Regions from separate parts of the Pseudoclavibacter sp. VKM Ac-2867 genome, predicted to be linked through region 2. Evidence: predicted binding sites of a transcription regulator. Region 2 holds the regulator's gene; the other holds the start of a gene.
What was found. The regulator HrcA, encoded in region 2, represses chaperone genes, less so after heat shock. The targets are predictions, from matches to a motif close to TTNGCACTCGNNNNNNNCGAGTGCNAA.

Region 1 (4,971 bases), on a different contig from region 2:
TCGTCGGTGTGAACCCCGAGGTCGGGCACGAGCAGATGGCCGGCCTCAACTTCGCGGCAGGCATCGCGCAGGCGCTCTACCAGGGCAAGCTCTTCCACATCGACCTCAACGGCCAGCGCGGCATCAAGTACGACCAGGACCTCGTGTTCGGCCACGGCGACCTGCAGAACGCGTTTGCGCTCGTCGACCTGCTCGAGAACGGCGGCCCCAACGGCGGCCAGACCTACACGGGCCCGCGTCACTTCGACTACAAGCCCTCGCGCACCGAGGACGAGACGGGCGTCTGGGAGTCGGCGGCAGCGAACATGCGCACCTACCTCCTCCTCAAGGAGCGCGCGGCTGCCTTCCGCGCCGACCCCGAGGTGCAGGAGGCTCTCGCGGCGTCCCGCGTCGACGAGCTCTCCACGAACACGCTCGGCGAGGGCGAGACGTACGACGACTTCCTCGCTGACCGCTCCGCCTTCGAGGACTTCGACGCCGACGCCTACTTCAACGGCAAGGGCTTCGGCTTCGTGCGCCTGCAGCAGCTCGCGCTCGAGCACCTCATGGGCGCACGCGGCTAGTCCACGTCCCAACAGCTGACGGGCTCCCCCGTCCCCCTCGCAGAGCTGCGGCGGATGCACTCACCACGCGCGTGCATCCGCCCCAGCTCTGTCGTGCATGCTCGATCACTACCTGAACCTCAACACAGCACTCGCCCTACAGAAAGCAGACCACCATGCTCGTCGCCGGCTTCGACTCGAGTACGCAGAGCTGCAAGCTCGTCATCCGCGATGCGGCGACGGGTGCGCTCGTCCGCCAGGGGCGCGCAGCTCACCTCCCCGGCACGGAGATCGACCCGGCGAACTGGTGGGCGGCCGTCCAGGGCGCGACCGAGGCCGCAGGCGGGCTCGACGACGTGGCGGCGATCTCCGTCGCCGGCCAGCAGCACGGCATGGTCGCCCTCGACGCCGAAGGCCGCGTCGTCCGCGACGCCCTCCTCTGGAACGACACCCGCAGCGCAGGCGCAGCACGTGACCTCATCGCCGAGTTCGGCCAGGCTGCGCTCGTCGAGCGCACAGGACTCGTGCCCGTTGCCTCCTTCACCATCACGAAGCTGCGCTGGCTGAGGGATGCGGAGCCCGAGAACGCGGCGCGCGTCGCAGCCGTGGCCCTCCCCCATGACTGGCTCACGTGGCGTCTCCTCGGCTACGGCCCCGCAGATGAGAGCCCCCTCGGCCCGGACCTGACGAAGCTCACGACCGACCGCTCCGACGCGTCGGGGACCGGCTACTGGTCGCCCTTCACGCTCGACTACGACCGCGAGCTGCTCATCGCGGCCCTCGGCCACGACGCCATCCTGCCTCGTGTGCTCGGACCGGACGAGGTCGCGGGGAAGACGCCGGCCGGCGCGCTCGTCGCCGCGGGCGCCGGCGACAACGCCGGCGCGGCGCTCGGCCTCAACGCGCGCGCGGGCGACGTCGTCGTCTCCATCGGCACCTCAGGCACCGTGTTCTCCGTCGCCGACCGACCGGTGGTCGATCCCCGCGGCGGGCTCGCCGGGTTCGCGGACGCGACGGGAGCATTCCTTCCCCTGTCCGCGACCCTCAACGCAGCACGTGTCATCGACACGACCGCCGAGGTGCTCGGCGTCGACCATGAGGAGTTCGGTCGGCTGGCCGCATCCGCCCCCGTCGGTTCCGGTGGTCTCGCGTTCGTGCCATACCTCGACGGGGAGCGCACCCCCGACCTGCCGGATGCGACCGCATCGCTCCTCGGCATGACCCGCGGCTCATTCACCCGCGAGAACCTCGCTAGGGCCGCAGTCGAGGGCATGCTCGGCAGCCTCGCGCAGGCACTCGACGCCCACCGTGCGCTCGGTGTCGAGGCGAAGCGAGTCATGCTCATCGGCGGCGCCGCGCTGAGCGAGGGCGTGCGCGCCGTCGCGCCGACCCTCTTCGATGTGCCCGTCGAGATCCCAGCACCCGGCGAGTATGTCGCCGACGGCGCGGCCCGCCAGGCCGCCTGGGTGGCGACCGGGACACGTCCGGACTGGCCCGTCGAGACGATCGCTCGCCTCGAGCCTGCCCCTGACGCGGCGCTCCGCAGCCGATACGCGGCGGCCGCGAAGCTCGCCCGCGACGCGGAAGAAGCAGGGACGGGACTCCACGCCGCCTGACCAGCGAAAGCGCGCGTCGCGGGCACGTGCCGAAACGCGGAGTTACAGAGAGGGGCAGCGCCAGTCGGCGCTGCCCCTCTCTGCATTACTGGGTTCGCTTCACGAAGCTGCGATCACCGGGCCCCTTAGGCCTGGATGGTCTCGACCTTCGTGCCGCTCTCGACCTCGATCTTGCGTGGCTTCGCGCGCTCGCTGACCGGCACGGTCACGGTCAGCACGCCATGCTCGTAGCTCGCCGCGATGCGCTCGGTGTCGAGCCCCTGGCCGAGCGTGAACTGGCGGAGGTAGCTGCCGCCGTTGCGCTCACGGACGAGCCACTTGGCCCCCTCGGCGTTGACCGTGCTGCGCTCGGCCCGGATCGTCAGCTGCTGGCCGTCGAGGTCGACGTCGATCGAGCTCGGGTCGATGCCGGGCAGGTCAGCGGTGAGGATGTAGTGGTCGGCCTCGCGGTAGAGGTCGATGGGCATCGAACGCGGGCTGTTCGGTGCTCCCTGGAAAAGTCGTTCCATCTCCTGGAACGGATCGAAGACGCGTGCCATGTCGTTTTCCCTTCCTTGTACGCACGCTCGTCTACGCGAGACGGTGCGGTGAACTTGAGTCGACCGGTGTCAACTTCCTTGAGCAGAAAATTAGCACTCCACCCCCTCGAGTGCCAGAAAATTCGCTGAAAACCCCGTCAGCCTTGGGCGAACGCACCCTCGAAGGAGGTCAGCGCGCGTCGACGCGGGGCGCGAAGCTCAGTGGGAGCGGTGGTCTTGCACGGTCATACGCGGGCCATGCTTCGGGCGCGGGTTGCCCGCGAGCTTGATGAGCCGCACGACCCGCTCGCGATGTCCGCGCCACGGCTCGAGCAGCTCCCGCATGCCGTCGTCGTCGACGTCGCAGCCCGCGAGCGCCCATCCGACCATGTTGGGGATGTGGTAATCACTGAAGCTCGGAGCGTCGGGGTCGCCATGCGAGCGCTGCACGGTCTCGTTGGCCGTCCACACACCGACGCCCACGATCGAGCGAAGACGGCGAAGCGGCTCCTCCGACCCCGTCGGCAGGCTGCTCGTGCGCTCCAGCGCCGAGGCGACCGTCGCCGAGCGGATGACCGTTCCGGATCGCGAGGAGTCGACGCCGGCCCGGTGCCAATCCCAGCTCGGAATGCGCCGCCACTGCTCCGGCGTGAGCGGCAAGCGCAGGTGCCGCGGCACGAGACCGGCCGGCCCTGGCGCCGCGTCGGCGTGGTCGCGGTGCAGGATGTCCCACGCGCGATGCGCCTCGAGGCCCGTGATCTTCTGCTCGATGATCGCCGCACTCAGCGCCTCGAACACCGCACCCGACTTCGGGAGCCGCATCCCCTCGTTCCGTCGCCGCACATCCGCCAGCTCCGGCAGGGCGTCGAGGCGGAGCTCGCTCCAGTCGTCGTCGCAGCCCAGCAGCGTGGGAGCCTCATCGACCGCGATCTCAGCAGCTTCACCCCACGACACGATCCGCACCCCCTCCCGCGCCTGGCGGAACACCGTCGTCGCGCCTCCCGCCAGCGAGTGGGACGTGCGCCAGACGTCGCGCGACACGGGATGCACCCAGCACGTCGGATCTCGCCTGCCCCGCATGAGGGGAGACAGGGTCTGCTGCACATCGACCGGCGCCGCCGGCCGATAGAGCGACATGACCCGATCTGGCATGCCGCAAGGGTACGCAGACCCACGGACATTCGATCCTCCCGACACACGCCGCGACTCGCGGCCAGTGCGATAGCGACCTATGAGAAATTCGAATCAACGCGACTCCGAAACTCGCGAGGGAGCGATCCTCACCTATCAGCGCTCAAAGACCCTGCTCATCTTCGCTCATTGGACCTAGAATCCACTTTCTGATAGCCGAAGCTGCGAAATACTCGCCTCAGGAAACTCTCGCGCAAATCGCTTGAACTAGCCGCTCGCTCTTCGAGGTCTCGTTCAAGTATCGCGATCTTCGCTCGACCCGAGCTAACCCGAGACTCAAGATCAAGTTCCGCTTGTCGCATCCCGACGAGTCCGATGCGAGATTTTGGCAGCAGGGTGGAGATCGAGATGAAAAGGCTCGGTCCACAGGCAGTCACAATGAACACCGAACCGACTAGCCATCCATGATTTTCAGCCAACGACATGCCGAGAAGAAAACCAAAAGCCAGAATCAAGAAAAGCACGGCACCCACAGCAACACGGGTAACGTATTTCGAGAATGACGTATCACTCACCCAGCGCTCTCGCGCCGACTCACCGGAGAGCATTGCAACTACCACGGATAGAATAAATCCCGCCAGAAGAACCACGAGATTCGAGTTCAGCCAGAACTGAAAGTAGATCTGTGAATTCAAATATTGGATAGCAAGCAAAACGCCAGTTAGAACCGCAGTCGCGAGCGTTGCGAGGAGTGACGAAGCAAAAACGACCCTGAGTCGACGCCTCCATATGTTCGCTTGCCCTATAGCCTGCTCCCAACTCAAAGCAACGACTCCCGAGGCGACCATCACCTCACGTTTCGCAGCAATTCCTTCGATCAGTGACTCTGACCTAGCAACTGCCGCCATATTCGCGCGAAGCTGCTCTTGCGAGGTGTAGACAACGAACTCGCCTAGGAGCGTCGCCAAAACTACAACCACCGCCCCAAGTGGGGCGACAAGCATGAACTTTCCGAGCTCGGCCGGTTGGTTCAAAACCGCAATACCACTGAAAAGAAGCGCCGGAAACAAGAATCCAACAAGGGATATCGCCGCCGTGGCGAGAATGCGCTGCACTTTTGGGATCGCCAACGAGCCGGATAGTTGCCCGCCGGCCACAAGGACA
Region 2 (4,971 bases):
GAGTCCATCGACGACTGGCGCCGATCGCTCGACATGGCGCTGGCGCAGGAGCCGCTGCATGTGAGCGCGTATGCGCTCATCATCGAGGAGGGCACGAAGCTGGCCAGGCAGATCCGCCGCGGGGAGGTGCCCGCCGTTGACGACGACCTGCAGGCCGACATGTACGAGCTCGCAGAGGAGCGACTGTCAGCGGCCGGGTTCGAGTGGTACGAGGTCAGCAACTGGTCGCTCGACGGCAAGCACGCTTCTCGCCACAACCTCTCCTACTGGCGAGACGCGGACTGGTGGGGCTTCGGCCCCGGCGCGCACAGCCACGTGGGCGGCGTGCGCTGGTGGAACGCCAAGCATCCGAGCGCCTACGCATCGAGGCTGGCCGAGGGCATCACGCCGGCCATGGGGCGAGAAGTGCTTGACGAGGAGACGAAGCGCTTCGAGCGGATCATGCTCGGCTCACGTCTGCGGGAGGGCCTCGCGATCTCCGAGCTGGATGACTCCAGTGTCGTCGCCGAGCTCATCGCCGAGTCGCTCGTCGACGGGAGGGCCGCGTTGAAGGGCCGGCTCGTCCCGACGCTCCGCGGGCGGCTCATGGCAGACGCGATCGTCCGCCGAATCGCCGCCTGAGCCGGCTCAGCTCACGAACCGGAAGGTGACCGGGTACCGGTAGGGGAGTCCCTTGTTCGCCTGGACCGCGCCGAGAATGGCGTAGACGACGACGGCAACCCAGAGCAGCGGGTAGAGGAGCGGAACGATCAGCGCCAGCGGACCGCCGATCAGCGACAGCAGCGAGATGACGCCGATGCCGACGTACACGATCGCAGCTGTGATGCCGAAGTTGAGCGCCTCGCGGCCCTCGCTGTCGGCAAGAGGTCCCCTCCGCCGTGTGACAAGCCAGAGAATGAGCGGCCCGACAGCCGGGGCGACGATGTTGAGCAGGTGATCGAAGGTCCCGACGAGGCGGTCGCCGTCTCGTGTCAGCGGCGGTTCTGTCTCATTCTGCGGGCCAGACTGCTGGTACTGCACGCCCTGTGGGTGCCCGTAGGGAGCCTGCTGTCCGTACGGGACCTGCTGACCGTTGGGAGCCTGCTGCCCGTACGGTGGCTGCTGCCCGTAGGGTCCCGGCTGGTCGTACGGCGGCTGTTGAGGCAGATCCTGGTGTCCTGGCGGCGGGGTCGGTGCGTTCTGATCTGACACGGGGTTCCTCTCGTCGGTTTCGCTCACGCTACTGCGCGCGCCCTGCGAGGGCCTGGCATCCTGCTGGTGGCACGAGCGGAAAGCGGTAGGATTGGCAGTCTCAGGTTCAGAGTGCCAGTCCGGCTCGCAGCAGCTCGTCGAGGGAGGAGCATCGTGGTTTCAGACAGAAGCATGCAGGTGCTCCGCGTCATCGTCACCGACTACGTCACGAGTCGTGAGCCGGTGGGCTCCAAGTCGATCGCAGACCGTCATGATTTCGGCGTCTCCGCGGCGACCATCCGCAACGACATGGCGCAGCTCGAAGACGCCGAGCTCATCGTGGCCCCGCACACGTCCTCCGGGCGCATCCCGACTGACAAGGGCTACCGACTGTTCGTCGACCGGCTCGCCGAGTTCAGGCCGCTCTCCGGAGCGCAGCGTCGGGCGATCGAGACCTTCATCGAGGGCAGCGAAGACGTCGACGAGGTGCTCGGACGTTCGGTGCGACTGCTGGCGCAGCTCACCAACTCCGTCGCGATCGCGCAGTACCCCTCGCTCGCGAACGCCGCCATCCAGCATGTCGAGTTCGTCCTGCTGTCGAGCATGCGCGTCCTCACCGTCCTCATCACCGACTCGGGCCGCGTCGAGCAGCGCATTGGACATCTGCGCGCCGAAGTGAGCGTCGAGCAGCTGCACGTGCTCCGCGATCGGCTGGCCGGCCGCCTCGTCGGGAAGACGGTCGCGCGCGCTTCAGCGGAGCTCAGGGATGTCAGCGGCATCATGGGGGAGCGAGACGCGGAGCTCTTCGCTCCCGTCGTCGCCAACCTGCTTGAGCTCGTCCTGGCGCACCGTCAGGAGCGCCTCGTCATGGCGGGCACCGCGAACCTCGCTCGGACCGAACGCGACTTCCCGTCGAGCATCCTGCCCGTCCTCGAGGCCATCGAGGAGCAGGTGGTCCTCCTGCGGCTGCTCGACGAGCTCCACTCCAGCCCCGAGGCCTACTCGGTCAGCATCGGCCAGGAGAATGTCGACCTGGGCCTCGGCGAGACGGCTATCTTGACGAGCGGCTACCGCAGCTCTGGCAGCGACGCGCGTCTCGGCGTCGTCGGGCCGACGAGAATGGACTACCCGAGGAATATCCAGGCCGTTCGAGTGGTTGCGAGTTACCTGTCACGGGTGCTCGACGAGCAGCACTCGGACGACTGACCGACACCGCCAGATCACTCGGCGGATGCACCCGGCGCCTGACAACGCAGGCGTGACACACACAGATGCAAAGAAGGAGTCGCCACTCTTGGCAGACCACTACGACGTGCTCGGCGTGAGCCGTGAGGCGTCCCAGGACGAGATCAAGAAGGCCTACCGCAAGCTGGCACGCCAGCTGCACCCGGACGTCAACCCGTCCGAAGATGCCGCGGAGCGCTTCAAGTCCGTCACGCACGCCTATGACACGCTCATCGACCCCGAGCGGCGCCGGCAGTACGACCAGGGCGGCCCAGATGGGCAGTCCTTCGGTGGCTTCGGCGACATCTTCGAGACCTTCTTCGGCCAGCAGGGCTCCCGCGGGCCTCGCTCGCGTGCGGAACGCGGCCAGGACGCCCTCGTGCGCGTCGAACTCGACCTCGACGAGGTCATGTTCGGCACGCACCGGGACCTCGAGGTCACGACGGCGATCGCCTGCGAGAACTGCCAGGGCACCTGCTGTGCGCCCGGCACCTCGCCCACGACGTGCTCGGCATGCGGTGGGGCCGGGTCCGTGCAGCGACAGGTGCGCTCGATCCTCGGCATGGTCGTCACGAACCAGCCGTGCGCGCAGTGCCGCGGCTACGGCACGGTCATCGAGCACCCGTGCGACACGTGCCACGGCCAGGGGCGTGTTCGATCGAACGTGAGCATCCCGGTCGACATCCCGTCCGGAGTGGACTCCGGGCTGCGCATCCACCTTCCCGGTCGGGGCGAGGCCGGGCCCGCCGGGGGAGCGAACGGTGACCTCTACCTCGAGATCCGCGTGCGCCCGCACGAGGTCTTCTCGCGAGACGGCGATGACCTCCAGTGCGTCGTGGAGGTATCGATGGCCGACGCCATCCTGGGCACCTCGACCACGGTCGGTGCGCTCGACGGCGACGTCGACCTGCAGATCCCCGCGGGCGTGCAGTCGGGCGAGGTGCTGACCGTTCGAGGTCGGGGCATCACGCGGCTCCGCTCGACGCATCGCGGCGATCTCGACATCGCCGTACAGGTCGTGACTCCGGCGAAGCTCGACGGCAAGTCACGCAAGCTGATCGAGGAGTTCGCTGCCCGTCATCGCCACGAGGCCCCTCGCCTCGCGCGGGAGAAGCAGGGGATGTTCTCGAAGCTTCGCGACCGATTCGGTCGCTGACGTGGCGTGGCTCTACCTCGTCGAGGATCTCGACGAGGCGCTGCGCGTCGGTGACGTCGTCGAGGTGCGCGGCGCGGAGGCCAAGCACATGGCGGTCGCGCGGATGCGCGTGGGCGAACGTGTGCACCTCGGCGACGGGCGCGGCCTCATCGTCGACGGCGAGCTCGCTCTGACTGAGCGCGACCGCGCACTCGTCACAGTCGTCGCCGCGAGACGAGTGGCGCAGTCGGCTCCGCGCGTCACGGTTGTCCAGGCGCTGGCGAAGGGCGGCCGAGACGACCTCGCCGTGCAGGTCGCGACGGAGCTCGGAGCGGCGGCGTTCGTGCCGTGGCAGGCGAAGCGCAGCGTGAGCCGCTGGGACCAGAAGGCCGAGAAGGGCCGCGAGCGGTGGTCATCCATCGCCAGGGAAGCCAGCAAGCAGAGCCTCGCCGCGTGGGTCCCGGATGTGGCTCCGCTGCACTCGACGGGTGAGGTCGCATCGCTCGCCGGTCACGCGCCGATGCTGGTCCTCGACCCGCTCGGCGACACCTCGCTGCGCCAGGCCCTCATCGAGCAGGTCCCGGCAGGCGCTTCCGGACTGACGCTCGTCGTCGGGCCAGAGGGCGGCATCGACCAGAGTGAATTCGAGGCCTTCGAGGCGGCCGGTGCCAGGCGCGTGCACCTCGGCGCGGGGGTTCTCCGAACCTCGAGCGCGGCTCCCGCCGCGATCGCGGCGATCCTGGCGCTGAGCGGTACGTGGGACTCTCGGTCCCGCGCGAGTGCCGAGTCGTAGGCTGGTCTCATGTCGAGTTCAGAGCCGTCCATCTTCACGCGCATTATCAACCGCGAGATCCCAGCCGACATCGTGTTCGAGTCCGAGCGGGTCATCGCCTTCAAGGACATCAGCCCGAAGGCGCCCGTGCATCTCCTCGTGGTGCCCAAGACCCAGGAGTACGCGAACGTCGCCCAGCTCGCGGCTGGCGACCCGGAGCTGCTCGCCGAGGTCATCGCGGTGGCCCAGGGACTCGCCGATCAGCACACCGACAGCGAATTCCGGCTCATCTTCAACTCGGGGGCGGCAGCAGGCCAGACCGTCTTCCACGTTCACGCACACGTCCTCGGTGGAGGACTCTCGGAAGGATCCCTTGCCTAGTCAAGACAGTTCACCGTCCCACGGTCCCGGGGAGCCCGGTACCTGGACAGATTTCGTCGAGCAGACCACCACGGTCGAAGGCGTCGCCATGGTCCGGCTCCTCGGGCCCGGCGACCGGCTGCTCAAATCCGTGGAGCGCGAGCACCCTCGCGTGCGCGTGCTCGCGCGCGGCAACGAGATCACCTTCAGCGGCGAGCGAGACGACGTCGTCGCGGCCGAGGCGCTCCTGCGCGAGATCACTGCGATGGCGCGCAGCGGCGTCGACCTCGAGCCAGCCCAGGTCGAGCGC

Region 1: ITJ67_RS05985 (Hsp20/alpha crystallin family protein) is a predicted target of HrcA. The motif match lies at 2,788-2,814, and genes of this name have one in related genera.

The regions. Positions count from the first base shown of each region.
Region 1 is NZ_JADKSL010000004.1:115,036-120,006, forward strand. It holds gene xylA (xylose isomerase) at 1-563, shown strand, start outside; gene ITJ67_RS05980 (xylulokinase) at 719-2,158, shown strand; gene ITJ67_RS05985 (Hsp20/alpha crystallin family protein) at 2,284-2,697, opposite strand; gene ITJ67_RS05990 (DNA-3-methyladenine glycosylase family protein) at 2,896-3,828, opposite strand; gene ITJ67_RS05995 (hypothetical protein) at 3,984-4,971, opposite strand, start outside.
Region 2 is NZ_JADKSL010000003.1:102,989-107,959, forward strand. It holds gene hemW (radical SAM family heme chaperone HemW) at 1-621, shown strand, start outside; gene ITJ67_RS20195 (DUF4870 domain-containing protein) at 628-1,191, opposite strand; gene hrcA (heat-inducible transcriptional repressor HrcA) at 1,345-2,376, shown strand; gene dnaJ (molecular chaperone DnaJ) at 2,465-3,550, shown strand; gene ITJ67_RS04855 (16S rRNA (uracil(1498)-N(3))-methyltransferase) at 3,552-4,322, shown strand; gene ITJ67_RS04860 (histidine triad nucleotide-binding protein) at 4,332-4,682, shown strand; gene ITJ67_RS04865 (PhoH family protein) at 4,771-4,971, shown strand, end outside.